Regions from separate parts of the Tatumella sp. UBA2305 genome, predicted to be linked through region 2. Evidence: predicted binding sites of a transcription regulator. Region 2 holds the regulator's gene; each other region holds the start of a gene.
The links. The regulator Fur, encoded in region 2, represses iron uptake genes when iron is present. The targets are predictions, from matches to a motif close to ATAATAATGAGAACNACTATCAA.
Positions count from the first base shown of each region.

Region 1: fhuF (siderophore-iron reductase FhuF) is a predicted target of Fur. The motif match lies at 3,271-3,293, and genes of this name have one in related genera.
Region 3: exbB (tol-pal system-associated acyl-CoA thioesterase) is a predicted target of Fur. The motif match lies at 3,550-3,572, and genes of this name have one in related genera.
Region 4: B3Z23_RS10795 (TonB-dependent siderophore receptor) is a predicted target of Fur. The motif match lies at 2,722-2,744, and genes of this name have one in related genera.

Region 1 is NZ_DDVT01000015.1:526,103-531,901, reverse strand. Features, by position in the region: gene B3Z23_RS08855 (iron ABC transporter permease) at 1-830, opposite strand, end outside; gene fhuD (Fe(3+)-hydroxamate ABC transporter substrate-binding protein FhuD) at 823-1,752, opposite strand; gene B3Z23_RS08845 (ATP-binding cassette domain-containing protein) at 1,742-2,542, opposite strand; gene fhuF (siderophore-iron reductase FhuF) at 2,559-3,230, opposite strand; gene B3Z23_RS08835 (TonB-dependent receptor) at 3,399-5,594, shown strand; gene B3Z23_RS08830 (multidrug ABC transporter permease/ATP-binding protein) at 5,658-5,799, shown strand, end outside.
Region 2 is NZ_DDVT01000019.1:75,383-81,181, reverse strand. Features, by position in the region: gene ybfF (esterase) at 1-17, shown strand, start outside; gene ybfE (LexA regulated protein) at 164-439, shown strand; gene fldA (flavodoxin FldA) at 573-1,103, shown strand; gene fur (ferric iron uptake transcriptional regulator) at 1,446-1,892, shown strand; gene B3Z23_RS12290 (beta-N-acetylhexosaminidase) at 2,092-4,800, opposite strand; gene chiQ (ChiQ/YbfN family lipoprotein) at 4,831-5,031, opposite strand; gene B3Z23_RS12280 (OprD family outer membrane porin) at 5,053-5,799, opposite strand, start outside.
Region 3 is NZ_DDVT01000017.1:121,324-127,122, forward strand. Features, by position in the region: gene dkgA (2,5-didehydrogluconate reductase DkgA) at 1-310, opposite strand, end outside; gene B3Z23_RS10865 (AraC family transcriptional regulator) at 465-1,367, shown strand; gene B3Z23_RS10870 (DedA family protein) at 1,385-2,047, opposite strand; gene metC (cystathionine beta-lyase) at 2,155-3,363, opposite strand; gene exbB (tol-pal system-associated acyl-CoA thioesterase) at 3,641-4,378, shown strand; gene exbD (TonB system transport protein ExbD) at 4,384-4,818, shown strand; gene B3Z23_RS10890 (MFS transporter) at 5,035-5,799, shown strand, end outside.
Region 4 is NZ_DDVT01000017.1:104,716-110,514, forward strand. Features, by position in the region: gene parE (DNA topoisomerase IV subunit B) at 1-1,489, shown strand, start outside; gene B3Z23_RS10790 (DMT family transporter) at 1,576-2,493, opposite strand; gene B3Z23_RS10795 (TonB-dependent siderophore receptor) at 2,783-5,086, shown strand; gene B3Z23_RS10800 (alpha/beta hydrolase) at 5,201-5,799, shown strand, end outside.

The DNA.
Region 1 (5,799 bases), on a different contig from region 2:
AGCAGCATATGGCTGATAAAACGTTGGTGTGGCAGCAGCCGACAAATTTGCGGGGCAAACAGCCCGATAAAACCAATAATGCCCACCTGACTGACCGTCCAGCCTGAGGCAAGAGTGACCAGCAATAACCCCCCCAGCCGGATACGCTGGCTGCGCCCCCCCAGGCTGTTGACCATGGTATCGGACAATCGCAACAGATTAAGCGATCTGGAAAACAGCAGGGTCAGCAGCACAATTAGCAGCAATACAGGCGCCATTAGCTGTGCAACTGACCAGTCATTCTGGGACAGATTTCCGCTGCTCCAGATAAACAGGTTCTGCAATTGTTCATGCCGGAACAAGGCAATGCCATTCTGCAGAGCGGAGCAGAACAAGCCAATAATCAACCCTGTCAGCAGCAAGGTTAGCGGTGACAGGCGCCGTTGGCTGCTCAACACAAATATAATTAAAGCACTGACCATCGCTCCCGTCAGGGATAGCCCCTGGCTCAGCATAACACTGCTGCCCGACAGTGTGGCGAGGGTCAGGCCTAACTGCGCCCCGGACGCAATGCCCAGTGTGGCAGGTTCTGCCAGTGGGTTTTTTAACAGCAACTGACATAGCCAGCCGGCCAGGCCGAGGGCGGCTCCGGCCAGCAACGCGACGGCAACGCGAGGCAGAAAGCTGTAGTGGAACAACAGCATACTTTGCAGAGACAGGTTATGCGCCTCAGCCGGTGTCAGAGACTGTCCGTGGCCCGGGAAAAAGTAGTGCAGGGTGTTCATTCCCAGTAACAGGCTAATCATGACAATCAGCAACACAATAATCGGGACTACCGTAGATTTACGCATGCCACTCCCTGGATACCTGTGTCAGTATTCCGGCAAAGCGCTGTGCTGAGTAGAGGCTGCCATACAGCCATACCGGCTCAACCAGCCAGCGTCGGTGATTCTGATTAAACGGCATTTGTTGCCAGAGAGGTGACCCGGACAAGCTATCCAGCAATGGCTGATCATTATGTGAGAACTGCAGAACATAATCAGCATCGCATGTCAGTAACTGTTCTATCCCGATAATCACGCTGCCCCAGATACTGGTGGCCCCCTGCCAGGCACAGTGCAGACCCAGTTGTTGCAACACTTCACCAAACAGACTGTCCGGAGTTAACACCAGGGCCTGACGTGAAGACATCAGAGTAAACATCAGTATTTTTTTACCGGCGAAAGGTTGCAGTTGCTGACGGTATGCAGCCTGCTGTTGTGCATAATCTGACAAATATTGCCGGGCCTCGGTGTCACGACCCAGCCGGGACGCCAGTTGCTGGATATTGTGGGTAGCAACACTCAGCAGTGATTTCCCCGGCACGGTAAAGGAGTATTGCCATACCGGCGCAATCTGTTCTAAGCGTGGCACAGACAGTGGTGAGTGTTCAGGAAGGATCAGTAAATCCGGTGCCAGGCTGGCCAGTAGCTCAAGGTTAGGCTCGGTACGCAGACCCAGTTCAGCGACCCCCGGCGGAATGGACGGTTTGGAAACCCAGTTGTTGTAACCGGTGATATCGCTGACCGCGACAGGAGTCAGACCCAGCGCATACAGCGTTTCCACGGCAGACCACTCCAGAGCCACTGCGCGTGGCAGGCGCTGTTCACCTGACTGACCTGCAAGGGTGAATTCGGGCAGACCCAATGCGGCCAGCAACAGGGCGGATTTGGCAATGATCTCCCGGCGGCTGTATTCACCTGACAACAGAGAGTGATTAAGACTATCGGACATAACTTAACAGATCTCCGCTGTCCGGATGATGAATCACACCCATTGGCACACTATAAATCTGTTCCAGCCGTTGTTCGGTCATCAGTTCAGCCGCACTACCATGGAAGATCTTTTCACCCTGTTTCAGGGCCACGAACTCGTCACAAAACCGCGCCGCCATATTAATATCATGCAGTACCATAATCACGGTTAACTGCCGTTGGCGGCACAGTTGTTGAATCACCGACAACACCTCTTTTTGATGGGCGATATCCAGAGCAGAGGTCGGTTCATCCAGTAATAAGCAATGGCTGCCCTGAACCACGCACATCGCAATCCATGCCCTCTGACGTTCCCCGCCAGAGAGGTTCTCGACCAGATGATCGGCGGCCCAACTCAGATCAACACTGGCAATCGCCTGGTCAACAGATTGCCGGTCATGGTCACTCATTTTACCGAGCGCACCATGCCAGGCGTAACGGCCCAGCGCCACCAGTTCTGTGACTGTCATTCCTTCGGCAACGGGCAGGGTTTGCGGCAGGTAAGCCACCTGGCGGGCAAATTCTCTGGAACCCCACTCAGCAAGGGGTTTGCCGTTCCATTGAACGCTACCGGAAAACCCCGGGTTTTGCCGGCTCAGAAGCTTAATCAGTGTGGATTTTCCGGAACCGTTATGACCGATTAATCCGGTTATTCTGTGCGGGGTAAACTCAATGGACAATGGTTTGAGCAACTGTCGGTTATCAATACTCACCTGCGCCTGCCTCAGGCTAAAGGTTGCTGCTGCAGCAGCAGTTTGCTGGTTATTCACGTGATATCTCATGGGATTAATTTTTGCTGCATTTTTGCAACGGACAGGAAGGGCATTTCTCAAATTCGTCCAGGCGGAAGATCAGGCAGCAATGACGGCGCTGCATCTGTTCGCTGCCATCTTCCTTCATCACCCTGCGTAGCGGCAAATATAACCGGTTAACCTGATCATCTTCCAGACGCGGGGCAGAGAACATCTCCTGCAGCACCCGCACGTCAGCCTGTTTTTCAATCGCACGTTGCATTCCTTGCCATAGCCTGACCGCCGCATTGCTCCAGAACACGGTGAGGTTATTGGCGGCAAAAACCGCGAGGGTTTGGCAGACGGGCGCAATAAAACGGTGAATCAGGAGATCCAGTTGTTGCCGTTTCTGGCTTTCGCTCAGCGACCCACTGGGATTGCCCCGGTTCAGCCAGTGTTCCGGACAGCCACGGTCATTTATTTGCAGTTGTCCTCTGAATTCCCAGAGTGGGCAGGACTGATGTTCACTGCATAACTGATCGGCCCAGCCCAACAGGGTGCCGGCAAAATACCACTGTGACCACAACGATATCCAGGCGGTTTTTCCGGCGGCAGAGAGCGTCTGCCAGTGGGCTGGCAGCAGACTGCTAAAGGTTTCCGGCTGGCAAACGATACTGGCAGGCACCCCGGTAAATACCGGTTCGGCTGTGGTCAGCATTTGTGACATGGCTTTTTCCGTTATGCACATTAAAATCCGAGGAATAATAATGCAAATGATAAATACTTACATTATTATCTTACGTTTTGTACCATTTTTCACCCGCTCTGTTAGTAAATTTACCTGCAGAAAGCATTGTTCTTGCGATTGATTAACGATTTTAAACCAGGCAAACAAATGAAAAAACGTGGCAGTAGCTTTACACCTACCAGACTCAATCAGGCAATTCTGATGGCATTGTTACCCTTCAGTGCTTATGCCCTGGCGGCGGATAACGCCAGTACCAGTTCCACCGACAATACGCTGGTAGTGCGGGCCAAACCGAATGCGGATACCACCAATAACGGACAAGACCCGGTACCTGCCTTCCTTGATGGCGGTATTGCGAATGGTGCAAGGCTTGGGGTATTAGGCGAGCAGAAAGCGCTGGATGTGCCGTTTAATGTGATCAGCTATACCTCGAAACTGATTGACAACCAGCAGGCCAGAACGCTCCAGGATGTGGTGAAGAATGACTCCTCCATCCAGAACGTGCGGGGTTATGGCAACTTTTCGCAAGGATTCCGTATCCGTGGCTTTGACTTATACGGCGATGATATCTCACTGAATGGCCTGTATGGCGTTCTGCCTCGCCAGATCCTGCCACTGGAAGATGTGGAACGCGTGGAAGTGATAAAAGGGTCCAGCGCCTTTCTTAACGGAGTCCCCGCGGGAGGAACAGGGGTAGGCGGGAATATCAACATCGAATCCAAACACGCCACCAGCGTGCCGACCCGTCGGGTATCGGTGGACTATACCTCACGCAAACAACCCGGTATTAGTGCCGACATCGGCCAGCGGTTTGGCGATAACGACCAGTTTGGAGTGCGGTTTAACGTGGTTCACCGTGAAGGTGAAACTGAGGTTCATAACGAAAAAGATCGTACCACCGGCGCCTTTCTGGGGCTGGATTATCACGGCGATAAACTGCAAAGCTCCCTGGACCTGGGCTACGTTAAAAGCACCATCCATAACGGCCGACAGGGTATTCGCTTAGCCAGTGGAATGACAGAAATTCCAGCGGTGCCCGACCCACGTACCAATTACGGTCAACCCTGGAACTATGCCGATCTTACTACCCGCTATGCGATGATGAAAAATGACTATCATCTTAATGATGACTGGGTTTTTTACAGCGCCGTCGGGGCTAACCATACCAATGAATGGTCGGCCAGTGCTTCCCCGGTGGTTTCTGATTTGCAGGGCGATTCCACCATGAACCGTCTGGATACTCACTATACCGCGGATACGATAACCGGGATGGCTGGCGTACGGGGTAAATTCGACACAGGTCCGGTAAGCCATCAGATTAATGTCGGTTATTCCGGGATTTATAACAGAGTAGCCAGCGCCTATGAGATGTCAGGTGGTTTTACCGGACCGAATATTTATCACCCCTCGGATGTCTATGCCGGTGATATGATCTATTTTGGCGGCCATATGCAGGCACCATCGGTACGCAATCGTACCACCAATAACGGCGCTTCTTTCTCTGATACGTTAGGCGTGTTAGACGATAAACTTCTGTTTACCGTAGGCACTCGTTATCAGAAAATTCGGGTCCGTAACTATAAATATACCGGAGAAGAAGATACCACGGGTGCATTCGATGCGCATCGCTGGTCTCCAGTCTATGGGGTGGTGTGGAAGGCTCAGGACTGGTTATCCTTATATGCTAACCATATAGAGGGGTTGCAGGCGTCATCTGCTGCGCCTAGTAATGCCTCGAATGCAGGACAGGTTCCGGGGATTGGCCGTACACGACAAAATGAAGTTGGACTTAAAGTGCAACGCGAACGATTTGGCGGAAACCTGGCCTTATTTGACATGCGTAAAATGGTGGGGCGCCTTGATAGTGATGAATACTATCGGTTAACCGGCGAACAACGAAACCAGGGGATTGAAGTCAATGTATTTGGTGAACCCATCCTTGGCTGGCGAGTGAATGCGGGCAGCACCTGGTTGAGACCCATTATGCATAATACCAGTGACGGCTCCGACGGTAACGATGCTGTAGGTGTACCACGTAACCAGTGGGTCCTCGGCTCAGAATGGGATCTGCCGGGTCTGCAGGGAGTGACGATTTCCGGGACGCTGATCCATACCAGTCACCAGTATTATAATGTGCAAAATACCATGAAGTTGCCTTCCTGGACGCGCTTAGATCTTGGTGTCCAATATGCCATGTCACTGCAGAATACTCGTCTGACCTGGCGTGCCGGGCTTGAAAATGTTACCAATAAAAAGTACTGGGAAACCATTGGTCAGAGCAATGGCTATCTGACCCAGGGCGATCCACGTACCCTGAAGTTGTCAATGAGTGTCGATTTCTAAATCGCTTGTTGATATTCCTGTTAACCCGCCGGGATACCTGGCGGGATTTTTTTACTGTGAATTATGTCGCTACTTAAATCGATTCTTAAACAACATTTCATGGCGATCAGTGGCATCATTGTGCTGAATCTGATCAGTGCCTGTCTTGGTATCTTCACCATTTCCTACATCAATCAGACGCTTTCCCATGAAAGCTCGCTGTATG
Region 2 (5,799 bases):
CGAAAACTCCGGAGTGAAACTGTATAAGTATTGGCGTCATTCATCGCACTGGAGTATGATTGCGCGCTAAATTTTTATCGTGTGCTTTTAACATGATAACTGTGTTCATTCATCATTTTTCTGCGTGTATCTGATACAACGCAGGTGTTCAGTTTCAAAAATCATGGCAAAAGAAAATACGGATCGTACTACGCTCGATTTGTTCGCCAACGAACGCCGGCCAGGTCGTCCCAAAACCAGTCAGCTCTCGCGGGATGAGCAATTGCGGATAAATAAACGCAATCAGCTAAAACGCGATAAAGTCCGTGGACTACAGCGGGTTGAACTCAAGATGAGCAGTGACATTGTCGATGCTCTGAACTCTCTGGCGGCAGAACAAAACCTGAGTCGAAGTGAACTCATAGAACAAATTATTCTGGCTCAACTGAAACAAGATTAGGTTCGGACAACCGCACTCAGGAGCAAATCTGGCCTGTTTACAAGTTTCTCACACCACACAGGTCTGTTATCATCTGCATATCTGTACTGAAATTACAATTATCTGATCTGAAGATTCAAGAGGTTATACCCACATGGCAATCGTAGGCATCTTTTTTGGCAGCGATACCGGCAACACTGAAAACATCGCAAAAATGATCCAAAAACAATTGGGTAAGGACGTTGCTGAAGTGCACGACATCGCGAAAAGTACCAAAGAAGATTTGGAAGCTTTCGATATTCTGTTGCTGGGTATCCCGACCTGGTACTACGGTGAAGCACAGTGCGACTGGGATGATTTCTTCCCTACCCTGGAAGAAATTGATTTTAACGGCAAGCTGGTCGCTCTGTTCGGTTGTGGTGACCAGGAAGATTATGCGGAATATTTCTGTGATGCTCTCGGCACGATCCGTGACATTATCGAACCAAACGGTGCCGTAATTGTAGGTCACTGGCCAACTGCCGGTTACCATTTTGAAGCCTCCAAGGGCCTGGCGGATGACAGCCACTTCCTGGGGCTGGCTATTGATGAAGACCGCCAGCCGGAGCTTACCAGTCAGCGAGTCAGCCAGTGGGTGAACCAGGTGTCAGACGAGCTGCAACTGAAAGAAATCCTCGACGCTTAATAGGGTTTTTCATCAGAGTTGTGGTACTGTTAACTTCAGCACCTGCGGGAATGACTAAGATGGCCAGTAGCACCCGCATTAATTTCTTCAGCATATAATACAGACACGGACATTTCAGGGGTTCAGGGAACAAAGACTGAAGTTACCTGAGAACAACAAACTGTCTGTTTTTTCTCTGTGACAGTTCCTTGTCCGGTGGGCATTTCTCCGGGAGTGTTTAAGAGCTGTAGTTTCAATTTTGGTGCATCAGTTCTATAATGGATTAAAAAATATAAGGTCATTAACCAAACTTCAGGGCTTCTTGCCAAAGTCATTTTTCAAAAGTAACAGGACACAAACTGCATGACTGACAACAACTCCGCATTGAAGAAGGCTGGTCTGAAAGTGACACTTCCAAGACTGAAAATTCTGGAAGTGCTTCAGGAACCAGAATGCCACCATGTCAGTGCGGAAGACTTGTACAAACGCCTGATCGATATGGGTGAAGAAATTGGTCTGGCCACGGTATACCGTGTGCTTAACCAGTTCGATGACGCGGGAATCGTAACGCGCCATAACTTCGAGGGCGGGAAGTCAGTTTTTGAATTGACTCAACAACAGCATCATGACCATTTGATTTGCCTCGACTGCGGTAAAGTCATTGAGTTTAGTGATGAGTCAATTGAACAACGCCAGCGTGAAATCGCGACACGGTTTGGCATTAAGCTGACGAACCATAGCCTGTATCTGTATGGCCACTGTACCGAAGGCGATTGCCGCGAAGATGAGTCGCTGCATAACGATAAATAATCAGTATTCCTACTGATTATTCAGGAGTTGCTGAGACAGTCTGTCGCCGGTAGCACAATCACCTGATAAACCCGCATCTTTTGCGGGTTTTTTGTTGCCTGCCACCACCGGACGCCCTCTCCCTTCCCTGCTATTCTGCTAATCTCTTCGCCAGGGGTTAGCTCCCTGGCGAAGATAAAAGCATTTAACGCGATTAAGCTCAGTCCGGCTGTTTATTTCCAACGGTCCTGATAACAGTATCTGTCGTTCCGGCCAGAGTCAGCGGCACATTGCGACTGAAACGTTTTCCATCCGGACTAACTGACCTGATCAGTACATCACCTGTCACCATTGGTGCCTGTTGCGGGTTATAACGCAACCACTGTTGCCCACCATCCGTAGAAAATTCGACAGTTGTCCCGGGTAACGAAGTATTCACCCAGAGACGGCCCGAGCGAATTTCTGCCCCCGGCACCGGAATTCTGTAAGCAATACCGCTGGCATCCAGCCGTGCCAACACTGACTGTCCCAGCAGATTGGCAAACCGCTGCCAGTCGTTATCCAGCCGTTGCTGATCGACATAATGCGTTACGCCCTTCTCAAACCGCCTCCCCTGCTGGTAATCGAGTTCCCAGTCGGCTTTATGCCAGGCGCGTTCAGCCACAGAAAATAATCTCGGATATAGCCGGTATTCCATATCCTGATCGGTACGGACCACTTCGCTCCAGATCTGCGCAGACATCCCGTAAGCCCCCGGCCATGGCCCTTCTGAGGTTGCAGCAAATATCTGTCCGTCGCGATCCGTAGAAATTTCGGCATTTTGTGGCAGATTATCCGGGGTAAAACGGAAAATTTTCTGCTCATCGCTATACCTTGTCGCCCAGTAATAACCAGGTTCTACAGCATTCACTTCATAAGGCATATCCAGATACAGATAATCCGGATTAGAAACAATCACACGATAGCCTTTATTTGCCCAGTCATTGACTGAACCGCTCCCTCCCCAGTACAGCGTATCCCAAAAGTTCAGCGCATTTCTCGCCGTGGCGAACTGTTGGTTATCACGGTTTTCTTTCAGCCCATCCTGCCAGGCCTGAATCCCTTCCATACCCTGCTTTTTCGCAATATCACTGATCTGTAAAGCAAACCAGCCAGGCAGTGCATTTAAGCTGGCCACCTGACCGCTTTTCAGCAATGATGCACATTGCGCTGATTTTGCCCATGGCTTATCCTGGCGGCTAAGGTCCCGCTGACCTTTACCTGCTTCGGGGTTTGCAGTATCAGTATACCCCGGCCCCAGATAGATATTTTTGGCTTCGTCGCCACCAAAATGCCAACGAGTCAACGGTTGTCCGGCCTCCTGATGCATACGAACGATTTCAGACATCACCTTATTGGTGAATCTTAAGGTTGAAGGCAGGCAGGGATTCACAAAGCTGGTCCGGTCATAAAATTGTACGGTAGTCACCTGAGAATCATCACCTTCATCCTGTAAACGATATTCCATTGCCTGTAATGATTTTCCTTCTGCCATCAGTTTTTTATATCTTGCCTCCATTGAAATGACTGCTGCTCTGGCATGTGCAGGCATATCAATTTCTGGTATCACCCGAATCTGTCTGGCATTGGCATACTTCACAATGTCGATATAGTCCTGTCGGCTGAAATAGCCGCTGCCGGTAGTCGTATTGTCCGGACCGGAACCCAATTGAGGTAACAGACAACGGGTTTCACTCAAATCATGACAACGCTGACTTCCCACCTGTGTAAGTTCAGGCAATCCCGGGATCTCAATTCGCCATCCCTCATCATCACTGAGATGCAGGTGCAGAACATTAAGTTTGTAGGCCGCCATTTGGTCCAGGGTACGCATGATGGCCGCTTTGGAATGAAAGTTTCTGGCCACATCGATGAAAATTCCGCGGTAGGCAAAACGCGGGGCATCTTCGATACTCATTACCGGAATGAGTGGTTCTCCATCCAGGGGGATCAACTGCAGTAGCGATTGCAGACCATAAAATACTCCCTGCCCGTCATAACCGGTGATCACGGCTTTTTGCGGGGTAATTTCCAGCCGGTAAGCTCCCTGTTTTACCTTTTTCCCCTGAAATGCTGAAGGTTCGATCCTTGTCTGTAACGGATAACCTTGCCCTGATGAGATACCAGCGTTGTTCAGTGCCTGATTTACCGTACGAGCGGTTTCCGGGGGCAACGCTGTCAAATCGGCTATGATGCCCTGTTTCAGGCTGATATCTTTTGTGCCTAAGACCACTTTCAACGGCGTCGGAATAATTTGCCCCCGCAACTGCCGGGGTTCCAGCAAGCGGGTCTGCAGGTTTTGCTGATAACGGTTTTCCGCGGTCATCAGGATATTGGCATCCGTCGGGCTTCTCCGCCACTGACTGACAGGAACCTCAGCAATGTCCTGCATCTTGTCGGTGTCAGTGACCGCTATAACTTTTGGTACCCCTTGGGTCGATGTAACATACCAGCGTGGCAAGACGTCACTTAACGATACCTGCCAGTATTCATTTATCACCGGTAAGCTGACAGATTGCCCGCCGGGGAAACCGGGAAACTTTTCCGTCGGTTCAATTTTATGCAGGTCACCTACCACATGTGTAATTTTAAACTGGTCATTTTCGCTGGCCAGTACCTGTCGGATGCCAGAAAAATAAATCGTCCAGTCCTTATCATTGAGCGTTTTGCCGGGGTTACTCAGCTTGATTGTCGCCCGATAGCAGGATCCCCAGTCACCGCCGAGTGCCGCACAATCCACACCATGGGTGGCGGCAAGATTATCCTGCACAGAGAATTTAACACCAAAGCGGCTGATCTGATCGATTGTTTGCTGAGAGGCATTGGCCGCCGGGCCTGCCAGCAGTGTGCTGGCCAAACATGCCAGCAGATGTTTTCGACTGAATTTCATGACTCATCCTTAATTCACGGTGTGTATTTTTTACTTCTCTCGGATTTCTTCGGTTACCTGATGGCAACTGTCAACAGCATCCTCGTCATCACCACTTTTCAGTGCATTGATACACTTTTGATAATCACGCGGACTGACAGTTTCCTGATTTTCTGCGTCGTCCGCCGGTGAGATCTTTTGCTGGCATGCTGTCAGCCCGGCGAGAATTAAAAAAAACATCAGATATTTCATCGTCATTCCTTAACAAAGAGGTTAGATCAGGCTGAAAGGAACCATCATGATAAATTTAACATCACGCTCATCCTGGAACAGGTTGCCATACCCACCGGCTCCGTCGGGGATATTTGAATGGTTGTTGTAGTGGGTAAAATGCAGTTTAAACAGAGTCCCTTTGGCTCGTCCTTCCTGAACGGTATAAAGCCCGTCCAGGCTCCAGGAAGATTCGCTGATTTTACTTCCCTGACGGTACCAGCGATCAGGTGAGTCATTAACCGATGAGGGTTTTGCACTCCAGCCATACGCGACGGAAGCCCCCACTGCCCAGCCTGGCAGTTGCCAGTTACTCAGGTCATACATCGTACTAAGGAAAATAGCTTTCTCGCCATTAGCATTGAAGTCGGAACGATTGTCCCACCAGATATCCAGCCGGCCATTCGAGGAGGAATAAGTCGGCGTCATACGTTGCAGGAAATAACCCTGGCGCCCTTCGGCTTTGACCGCAGTTGCTTCCAGACGGAGATCCACCTGACCGAGCCGATAGCCCAGAGTCAGAGCCTGTAGCCATGCGGTACCATCATATAACTGGTTTTCTGCCTGCTGGCCGGAATAATTCCGGGAACCATAAAACTGATAACTGCTGTTGAGAGGTGAACCGGCCAGATCAAATGAGTAGCTGGCTTTAGCCAGAAACTGACGGGTATAGTTTTTTGCTTCGCCGTAGGCTGCTTCCAGTATAAGGCCATTTTTAAGGGAGTACTTCGCTCCGAGTGAATGCAACCA
Region 3 (5,799 bases), on a different contig from region 2:
ACAGGTCTATATAATCAAGCTGTAATTTTTTCAGGCTGAGCTCAAGGGCTTTAGCCGCGTGGGTCTGGTCACTGTTCCACAGTTTAGTGGTAATAAACAGCTCTTCGCGTGGCAGAGCTGTATCGCTTAGCGCCTGACCCACACCTTCTTCGTTCTGATATATGGCTGCAGTGTCGATGGAACGATAGCCGGTTTGCAATGCGTGTTGGACGGCATGTCGGGTTTCTTCGACTGAAGCCTGCCAGACGCCGAGTCCAACCTGTGGCATAAGCTGACCGTCATTGAGTCTGATAATGGATTGTTCGGACATTTCAGTTTCCTCCGTGGCAGAAAAACACGTCAGGTGGTGAGGGCTGAAGTTAAGTGTAGTTGCAATCCTGGTATCTGGCAGAGGATGATTGTCTGATATTGAGTATTTTTTAGCCCCTCGCGGGGAGCCGGATACCGGCAAAACTGGAGATTTCATGTCTGATAACGGTTATTGTCAGCGTCTGGCACAGCAGGTCATCGCTTTGCATCATTCCCTGTCCGGAGGGATCAGCCCGCTGAAAAATGTATCGCTGATGTATTCCGATAAACATTTAACACTCAGCCCGGTCATGTATCGTCCGGGGATAGCCATTTTGTTTCAGGGCAGTAAAACCGGATATCTTGGTGATGTTAGTTTCAGTTACGATCCCAGCCGTTATCTGTTGCTCAGTGTCGCACTACCGGTTGAATGTGAAACGCATGGCAGCCGGGAGCATCCACTGGCCGGGTTATTTATTGATGTGGATATGCTGTCGGTGCAGGAAATGATCCTCGAAATTGGCGAACAGTACGATTATCAGCCACCTCAGCTGACAACGGCTATCCATTCAGCAGAGTTAACTCACGATATGCTGAGAATTAGTGAAAGGCTGTTGGATATGATGACCCGGCCTCTGGAAGCCAGACTGCTGGCGAACCAGGTAATTAAAGAGATGTATTTTTATCTGCTGACCGGCCCTTGTGGCAGGGCACTGTTATCTCTGGCCAACAGTCAGACCCGCATTAGCCAGATAGCCAAAGCCCTGCGCAGAATTGAGCAGGATTACCGGACAGGGCTGAGTATTGATGTGCTGGCCGCCGAGGTCAATATGAGTACATCGGCATTTTATCACCATTTTAAAACGGTCACGCAGACCTCACCGCTGCAATACCTGAAACGTTACCGGCTACATGAGGCCAGACGGTTACTGGCTCATCAACAAATGAAAGCCGGCAATGCGGCTATCGAAGTGGGTTATGAAAGTGTGTCGCAGTTTTCACGCGAATATAAACGCTATTTCGGGGTAACGCCGGGAGAAGAAATTCAGCGGGTACGTCAGGCAATAGCAGATACCTGACGTCAGCAGGTTTCGTTTCAGACAGAGGTCTGACGTTTTTTCTTCCACAGAAATACCAGGCTGCCAGCCAGACCGCAGACCAGCAGCAGCAGTGGTAACAGCATCAGTAACGTCATGACCTGATCTTCATGACGTTTAATAAACGGCACATGGCTGAAACCGTAACCCAGGGCGACCAGCAGTACCACCCACAGTAGCCCGCTCAACCAGTTGAACAGCTGGAAACGGGTGTTGCTGAGCCCGGAAATTCCGGCCATGGTAGGCAGAACCGTGCGGACAAACGCCAGAAACCGGCCTGCCAGTAAAGCGGCCAGACCATGACGGTTAAACATCTGCCAGGCCCGCTGATGATATTTGGCGGGTAAATGTTTAAGCCAGCCCTGTACCAGTCGGGTATTTCCCAGCCAGCGCCCTTGCAGATAACCCATCCAGAATCCCAGGCTGGCAGCGCAGGTGAGGATCACTATGGTCGGAATAAAACCCATGACGCCTCTGGCTATCATGGCACCTGCCAGCAGTAATAAACTGTCCCCCGGTAAAAAAGCCGCCGGCAATAACCCGTTTTCCAGAAACAGCATACAAAACATCACCGCGTAGACAATCCAGATAACATGAGGATCTGCCAGTACGGCAAAATCCTGATGCCACAGAGCATGGATTATCTCGTGTATAGCACTCATTTTTTTTCCCGTAACCTGATCTGTGTCAGGGGTTAATACTGCCGGTATCTGCCAACTGACGACAGACACTGCTCATTAATGTCCGGCCATTCAGACCGGATAAATGGTCAGGTATGGCGTGCCAGCCGGTCGAAACCCGCAGCCAGGTCAGCAATTAAATCATCGACGTTTTCCAGACCAATATGCAGTCTGACCAGTGTTCCAGGTAAGTGTGGTTCCTGTTCCGGGCGGATGGCCGCAATTTCATGTGGCTGATTGGCCAGAATCAGGGATTCATAGCCGCCCCATGAATAAGCCATACTGAAATGCCGGAAATTATCCAGGAAGTCAGCCAGTGCTTCACGTGACAGCTCGCGGCGCAAAATAAATGAGAACAAACCACTACTGCCGGAAAAATCACGCTTCCAGAACAGGTGGCCCGGTGACTGAGGCAGTGCAGGGTGGTTGACCCGCCAGACTTCTTCACGACCCGCCAGCCATTCAGCGACACGGATGCTGCTCTCTTCATGCTGGCGCAATCTGACTCCCAGGGTTCGCAGGCCGCGGGAGGTCATGTAGGCGGTATCAGCATCCACCATTTGTCCCATCAGGTAGGAATTTTCTCGTAAGGTGTCCCAGCAGCGCTGATTCGCCACTGCGGTGCCTACCATAGCATCGGAATGCCCTATCAGATATTTAGTGCCTGCCTGAATGGAAATATCGATGCCGAAGTCGAGCGCGTTAAACAGTACCCCGGCAGCCCAGGTATTATCCATCATAATAATGGCGTCCGGAGCGGTCTGACGGATGGCGGCGACAATCGCCGGAATATCCTGGACTTCCATGGTGATGGATGCCGGCGACTCCAGAAATACCACCCTGGTTTCCGGTTTCAGCCACTGAACAATCTCAGCCCCACTGGTATGAGGGAAGAAAGTGGTCGTTACGTTAAGTTTACGCAGTATCACATTACAGAAATCACGGGTTGGCTCATAAACCGAGCCGCTCATCAGGACATGGTCACCGCTTTCAACAAACGCCAGAATGGCATTGGTCACGGCGGCAGCACCGCAGGGATACAGGGCACATCCGGCACCGTTTTCCAGTTCGGTCATGGCATCCTGCAATGAAAAGTGGGTCAGGGTCCCCCGGCGCCCGTAAAATAACTCGCCGCGGGTTCGTCCTGCGGCGGCACGTTTTTTATCAGCCACCGTGTCGAATACCAGCGAGGACGCACGCTGAATTACGCTGTTAACTGCGCCGGCAGTATAGCGTTTTTGCCGGCCGGCACTGACCAGTGTGGTTTCCAGTTTTCTTTCTGATTTCTTGTCTGTCATTGATTCCTGCTCTGCCTGTAAATGCCTTGACTACAACTTAACATGAATTATTGCTCAGGGCAGAGTCAGAAAGAAAAATCGCGGGCCGGATAACATGCAACGTCATGGATAACAAGCTATCCGGACGCTGTCGGCAAACTACAAAATGTCTCTGATATCAGCCACGAAAAACAGAAGAATTTGTAAATACTAATGATAACTACTATCAATTAAGCTGTGATTTGGTATCATCGCGGGATAGCAGGAAATTAATCGTTGAGATGGGGTAGTACTCGTGGTGACCAATAATTTGATGCAAACGGATCTGTCCGTTCTGGGCATGTATCATCATGCTGATATTGTTGTAAAAGTGGTAATGATAGGTTTATTGCTCGCCTCTGTGGTTACCTGGGCAATATTCTTCGGCAAGTTTACCGAATTAAGCTCAGCCAAACGGCGTCTCAAATCAGAACAGAAAGCACTGAAAGAAGTTCGTACACTACAGCAGGCTGTGGAGGTTGCCAGTAAGTTCTCAGCCAGCAGCCATTGCCGCAGCCTGATTGCGGAAGCACAGGATGAACGTCAGCTTTCTGCCGGCGCAGAAGACACCGACGGTATTAAAGACCGTACGGCTTTCCGCCTGGAGCGTAAAGTTGCTGCTGTCGGGCGATACGCATCACGGGGCAATGGTTTCCTGGCGACCATCGGTTCTGTGGCACCCTTTATTGGTCTGTTCGGGACCGTATGGGGCATCATGAACAGCTTTATTGGAATTGCTCAAACTCAGACGACTAACCTGGCGGTGGTGGCGCCGGGGATTGCCGAGGCTCTTCTGGCTACGGCGGTTGGCCTGGTGGCTGCGATTCCTGCCGTAGTCATTTACAACGTGTTTGCCCGGATGATTGCCGGATATAAAGCTTCATTAAGCGATACTGCCGCTCAGGTGTTATTGCTGCAGAGCCGTGATCTGGATTTGGGACAGAGCCATGAGCCGTTAGAACTGCGGGCTTCGGCACATAAACTGCGGGTGAGTTAATTGCTATGGCTATGCATCTGAAAGATGATTTAGAAAGCGATGGCGAAATGAGTGAGATTAACGTGACGCCGTTTATCGACGTCATGTTAGTGCTATTGATCATTTTCATGGTTGCTGCGCCGCTGGCTACCGTGGATGTCAAAGTTAACCTGCCGGCTTCAACCAGTGTCCCTCAGCCTCGTCCGGATAAGCCGGTCTATCTGAGTATTAAAGCGGACAAGCAACTGTATGTCGGCAATAACGAAGTCTCGAAAGAGCAGTTAGTTTCAGCCATTGATTCACAGACCAGTGGCAATAAAGATACCACCATTTTCTTCCAGGCGGATAAAGATGTGGACTATGCGACTCTGATGGGCGTGATGGATGAGCTACGCGCCGCAGGCTATCTGAAAATTGGGCTGATGGGGCTGGAAAGCGCTGGCAGCACCGCAGCCAATTAATTCCGGCACTGAGCAACACCGAATAAGCCTCCCTCCGGGAGGTTTTTTTTTACCTGTTATTCAGAAATAGTCTGATGCTCCTGGCTGAGTGGTTGTTATTTTGTTACCAAATTGTATGTTTCTGTAAATCATAAAGATGACTGCCGTCACATCTTTCCCGTATCAACCGGGGTAAATAGTCTGAGCAGACTAAAACTATAACGGCAGGGTTGAGCAATGAATGATTCGGTAACTTCTGCTCCGGCGACTAAAACCAGCGGAGCTAAATCTATTTTCCGGGTGACCAGCGGAAACTTCCTTGAAATGTACGACTTTATGGTGTTTGGCTATTATGCTACCGCCATTTCTAAAACCTTTTTCCCTGGCAACGATCCTTACTCATCGTTGATGTTGACACTGATGACTTTTGGTGCAGGTTTTCTGATGCGACCTCTGGGGGCTATCATCCTCGGGGCTTATATTGACCACCATGGCCGTCGCAAAGGGTTGTTGTTGACCCTGGGACTGATGGCTATTGGCACCCTGACGATTGCTCTGACCCCCGGATATCAGACGATTGGCGCTGCGGCTCCGTTAATTATCCTGGCCGGCCGTCTGTTACAGGGGTTCTCTGCCGGGGTGGAACTGGGAGGAGTATCCGTTTACCTGTCAGAAATCGCCCCCAAAGGGCGTAAAGGCTTTTATGTCAGCTGGCAGTCGGGGAGTCAGCAAATATCAGTTATCTTTGCAGCGTTGCTGGGACTGATGCTGAATCAGTGGCTTGGCAAGGGGCAGGTGACGGACTGGGGGTGGCGCATTCCGTTTATTATCGGCTGTCTGATTGTTCCTTTCCTGTTCTATATCCGGCGGATGCTGGAAGAAACAGAGAGTTTTCAGCAGCGTAAACATCGCCCGGGGATGACAGAAATTATGCGGTCGGTCGCCAGTAACTGGGCACTGGTGCTGGCCGGGATGTTGATGGTGGTGACCACGACCGTCATG
Region 4 (5,799 bases), on a different contig from region 2:
AGTGTATGAAATGGCGTTTGAAAACGGCGAGAAAGTCGAAGATCTGCGGGTTACCGGCACGGTCGGGCGTCGTAACAGTGGTACCCGTGTGCACTTCTGGCCCGATGCGTCGTTCTTTGACAGCCCGCGTTTTTCAGTCTCACGCCTGACTCATCTGCTAAAAGCCAAAGCCGTACTCTGCCCTGGCGTGGAGATTATTTTCCGCGATAAAGCCAACAATACTGAGCAACGCTGGTGTTACCAGGACGGGCTGACAGATTATCTGAAAGAAGCGGTGGATGGCCTGCTGACATTACCCGAACAACCCTTTGTCGGCAGTTTTTCCGGCGATACCGAAGCGGTTGACTGGGCCTTACTCTGGCTGCCGGAAGGTGGAGAATTACTGACAGAAAGCTATGTTAACCTGATACCGACGATGCAAGGCGGAACCCATGTCAACGGGCTGCGTCAGGGACTGCTGGATGCGATGCGCAATTTCTGCGAATACCGGAATATTTTGCCGCGCGGAGTCAAACTCTCGGCAGAAGATATCTGGGACCGTTGTGCCTATGTGTTGTCGGTAAAAATGCAGGATCCGCAGTTTGCCGGACAGACCAAAGAGCGTCTCTCTTCCCGGCAGACGGCAGCCTTTGTGTCCGGAGTGGTGAAAGATGCCTTTAGCCTGTGGCTGAACCAGAATGTCCAGCTGGCAGAACAACTGGCAGAGATGGCTATTGCCAGCGCCCAGCGGCGGATGCGGGCGGCGAAAAAGGTGGTACGTAAGAAAATTACCAGTGGTCCGGCACTGCCTGGCAAACTGGCCGACTGCACCGCGCAGGATTTGAACAAAACCGAACTGTTCCTGGTCGAGGGTGATTCCGCAGGAGGCTCTGCGAAACAGGCCCGCGATCGGGAGTATCAGGCCATTATGCCGTTGAAAGGCAAGATACTGAATACCTGGGAAGTCTCTTCGGATGAAGTGCTGGCTTCGCAGGAAGTTCATGATATTTCTGTAGCCATCGGTATCGATCCGGACAGCGAAGATCTCAGCCTGCTACGCTACGGTAAGATTTGTATCCTGGCCGATGCCGATTCTGACGGGCTGCATATTGCCACCTTACTGTGCGCGCTGTTCGTTCGTCATTTCCGTTCGCTGGTAAAAGGGGGTCATGTCTATGTTGCCATGCCTCCCTTGTACCGTATCGATCTTGGCAAAGAAGTCTACTATGCGCTGGATGAAGACGAGAAAGCCGGGGTTCTGGAACAACTGAAACGTAAACGCGGTAAGGTCAACGTCCAGCGCTTTAAAGGCCTGGGTGAGATGAATCCGCTGCAGTTACGGGAAACGACTCTTGATCCTAATACCCGCCGCCTGGTCCAACTGACCGTTGATGACGATGATGTGGATGAAACTCTCAAAGTCATGGATATGTTACTGGCGAAAAAACGTTCAGAAGACCGCCGTAACTGGTTGCAGGAGCGCGGTGATAAAGTTGACATCGAAGTCTAGTGACTGACGGCAGGCTATACGCCTGCCGGTAATCTCTTTTCGGCCTTACCTCTGTAGAATCAACCTTTCCCTGTGAGATGACGGAGTTACAGCTCAGTTAAGGTGGTTTTTGCCCGCTGTCTGTCCGGTGCTAAGGTAATAAATATTACCGACAGAATAATCAGCAGCGATCCTGTCCAGTCAGCCACGCCAAAAGATACTCCCAGTATTAATACTGACAGTATTGTACTGCTCAGAGGTTCAGCACAGCTCAGGATGCTGGCATTTTGGCTGCCGGTCAGAAAGGCACCTTTCAGGAACAGGCTGAAAGTTAAGGCGGTTCCTACCAGCACCAGATATCCCAACGCCAGCCAGCCAGTGGTATCCAGCTGCCCAAGGTGAAGTCCCGGCAGGCAAAACGGAACCAGACAGCCTCCGGCAATCAGCATACTGATTCCGACCACCGGTAAGGTACCGAACTGGCGGATCAGTTTTGACGAGTAAGATGAGTTAAATGCCGCTGCGCCGGCAGAAATTAATCCCCAGATGAGCCCCCATACCGGAAGTTGTAATGAGGACAGATCACCGTGAGTCGCCATTAATAGCGTACCTGCCAGCGAAGTCAGTACAGCGATAAAAGTCATCAGCCCAGGCAAGGTTCGCTTGCTGAACATGGTATACAACACCAGCACCACCGGGGCCAGAAACTGTAATACCGTCGCCGTTGCCGCATTGGTTTTCTGAATCGTGATAAGAAAAGAGAGCTGGACCAGCAGGGTACCAAAGACACTGAAAATCAGCAGTCGTTTGAAGGAAGTAGCTTCGCGGAACATGGCCAACGGATGATTGCCTTGTAATATTCCAAGCAAGGTCAGCAGCAGACCGGCAGCCAGCAGGCGGAGCATTGTCATTCCGCCGGCACTGAAATGATATGATTCAAAAAGATACTGGGCACAGACTCCTGAGCTTCCCCACAGCGTGGCGGCGAGTAAAACCAGATAGATACCCTGTCGGGATGTATTCATTGCAACCTTAAATTCTACGGACACTTGTCGCTAAAATTGTGGGTCATTCTATTTGTAATAAATTATGTATTCCAATAAAAAAATGACTAAATTATCGGAGTTTATTGATCATTTATTAATGAAAAATGGCTCAATAGACCCGTAGTCACGGAGAATATCACCTTTGCCTGAGGCAGGATGAAGCGCTTTACGATTTTCTTACGTTTGTATTTCAGAGTGTTATTGAAATCAATAATGATTCTCATTACTATTTGTGTTCAATAATAATACACCACAATTTTACTCCTCTATGGCAAATAACTCATTGAAATACTCGCTGCTGGCATCGCTGGTAGCAGGCAGTTTTATTATCCCTGTATCTGAAGCAGCCGATACTTTGGATCAAAATTCCACACAAAACACCGCAGCAGCAGTGACAAAACCGGCCTCTCCTGAAACCAAACACGCATCCGCTCCTGAAGCGAAGAAAGAAGATGGATCCACCATAGTAGTGACCGGGCGGGTACAGACCTTACAGGCGCCGGGAGTCTCGATCATCGATCAGGAAGCTATCAAAAAACATCCCATTCAGCGCGATGTATCTGAAATTATCCGTACCATGCCTGGCGTTAACCTGACGGGCAACTCTACCAGTGGTCAGCGCGGTAACAACCGACAGATTGATATCCGTGGTATGGGACCGGAAAATACTCTGATCCTTATCGACGGTATGCCGGTCAGCAGCAAGAACTCCGTACGTTATGGCTGGCGTGGCGAACGTGATACTCGTGGCGACAGCAACTGGGTGCCTCCGGAGATGATCGATCATATCGAAGTTATTCGCGGGCCTGCTGCAGCTATGTATGGAAATGGAGCTATGGGCGGGGTAGTGAATATTGTCACTAAACCGACCGGTAAAACCTGGCATGGTAGCTTTAACAGTTATTACAACGTACCGGAACACAAACAGGAAGGCGCGACCAAACGTGAAAACTTCGACCTGAGTGGCGGGCTGACCGATAACCTGACGATGCGTCTGTACGGTAACTGGAGTAAGACCCAGGCCGATGGTCAGAATATAAACGACGGCCATTCCGCAGAACGTACCGGGAAATATGCAGGTCAGGTTCCGGCGGGCCGTGAAGGGGTCATCAACAAAAATATTAACGGTGTGCTGCGCTGGGAATTTGCCCCGATGCAGGCGCTGGAACTAGATGCTGGCTACAGCCGTCAGGGTAACCTGTATGCCGGAGATACCCAGAATACTAACAGTTCAACTCTGACCAAAGCTTACTACGGTAAGGCAACCAACATTATTTATCGCCAGACTCTGGCGCTGAAATATACCGGTGCCTGGGATAATGGTGTCACCACCAATAACTACATCCAGTTCGAGAAAACCCGTAATACCCGCCTGAAAGAAGGTTTATCCGGCGGCCTGGAAGGGCTGTTTTCGAGCACCGATGAAGGTTTCGCCACCATTAATCTGAATGATACCAATGTCCACTCGGATATTAACATTCCGATCAATGGCTGGGTGCAGCAAAACCTGACTTTTGGCGCTGAATTTAACCATCAGGCGATGAAGGATCCGACGTCGAATTCCTATACCGCGACGTCAGAAATTGACGGAGTCTCTGAAACCAACCGAAGTAAATACAGCTCGGCGAATATCTGGGGTATCTATACCGAAGATAATATCGACCTGACCGATTCAACCCGTCTCACGCCAGGAGTGCGTTTTAACCATCAGTCTTATACCGGCAGTAATGTCAGTCCGTCTCTGAATTTGTCTCAGGATCTGGGTGATGACTTCACTCTGAAGATGGGGATTGCGCGTGCATGGAAAGCGCCAAATCTTTACCAGACCAACCCGAACTACCTGCTGTACAGCAATGGCAACGGTTGTTATGACACAGGGTCTACTTGCTACCTGCAGGGTAATAAAAACCTGAAGGCTGAAACCAGCATCAATAAAGAAATTGGGATTGAATACCATCACGATGGTGTTCAGGCCGGTCTGACCTGGTACCGCAACGATTACCGTAACAAGATCCAGGCCGGTACCACCTCTTCGTACTACAACGGTACTTCAAATGTTTATCAGTGGGCCAATGTACCTAAGTCACTGGTGGAGGGACTGGAAGGTACCCTTAACTTCCCGATCAGTGATAGCGTGACGATGAATAACAACTTCACCTATATCATTGCGAATGAGAATAAATCTACCGGTGATTATCTGTCGATTATTCCTAAATTTACTATCAACTCTACTCTGGACTGGCAGGCGACCAATGACCTGGCTGTTCAGGGGACCATGACCTGGTATGGCAGACAAAAACCGCAAAAATATAATACTCAGGGAGTCGCTACTTCCGGCACAGAAACCTGGCAGGTGAATCCTTATGCGGTATTTGGATTTAGCGCAGTCTACAGTGTGAATAAAAATGTGGATGTGACTGCAGGTATCGATAACCTGCTGGATAAACGTCACTACCGTGAGGGTAATGCCTTAACTTCCGGAGCCAGTGGAACTTACGCTTATGGAGCCGGTGCCCGGACCTATAATGAGTCAGGACGTACTTACTACATGGAACTGGGAATGCACTTCTGATAATCAGTACAACAGGGCGGCGTTCTGTTGCCCTGATTTTCGCTGACTGTCTGACAGAGTTAACCCGATACCACCGTTTTTTGCCGGCGGTATGACGATTGGAGAAAGATGTTGATGAATGTTTCTGGCCGCAGACTGACTGGCTACAAGACTCTGATATCGCTGATCTGTATTAGCGGTTGGTTAGTTGGCACCTGCTCTGTGGCAAATGCCAGACCCAATATGGCCCCGTTGGGACCTAACATTGCTGACAAAGGTTCGGCAGTCTACCACTTCAGGATGAACAGTTTCGATTCGGCAGATGGACAGCGACATTACAGGGTGTGGACTGCGATTCCTGATAAAATACCGCCGTTGAAAGGGTATCCCGTGCTGTATATGCTGGACGGTAACTCAGTGATGGATAAGCTCTCTGAACCGCTGCTGGAAAAACTGTCACAACATAACCCACCGGTGATTGTAGCGGTCGGTTATCAGACCGACCTGCCATTCGATCTTAACGCCCGGACCTACGACTATACCCCTGAGGCGTCCGGGGACGGAAGATCCCTGCAACAGATGAGCCGTGGCAGACCCACCGGCGGGAGTCTGGTGTTTCGTAAATTGCTGGAAGATACCATCGCACCGCAGGCAGAAAAAGGTCTGCCACTGAATACCGCGCAACGTGGGGTCTGGGGACACTCATTTGCCGGACTATGGGTGTTGGACTCGTA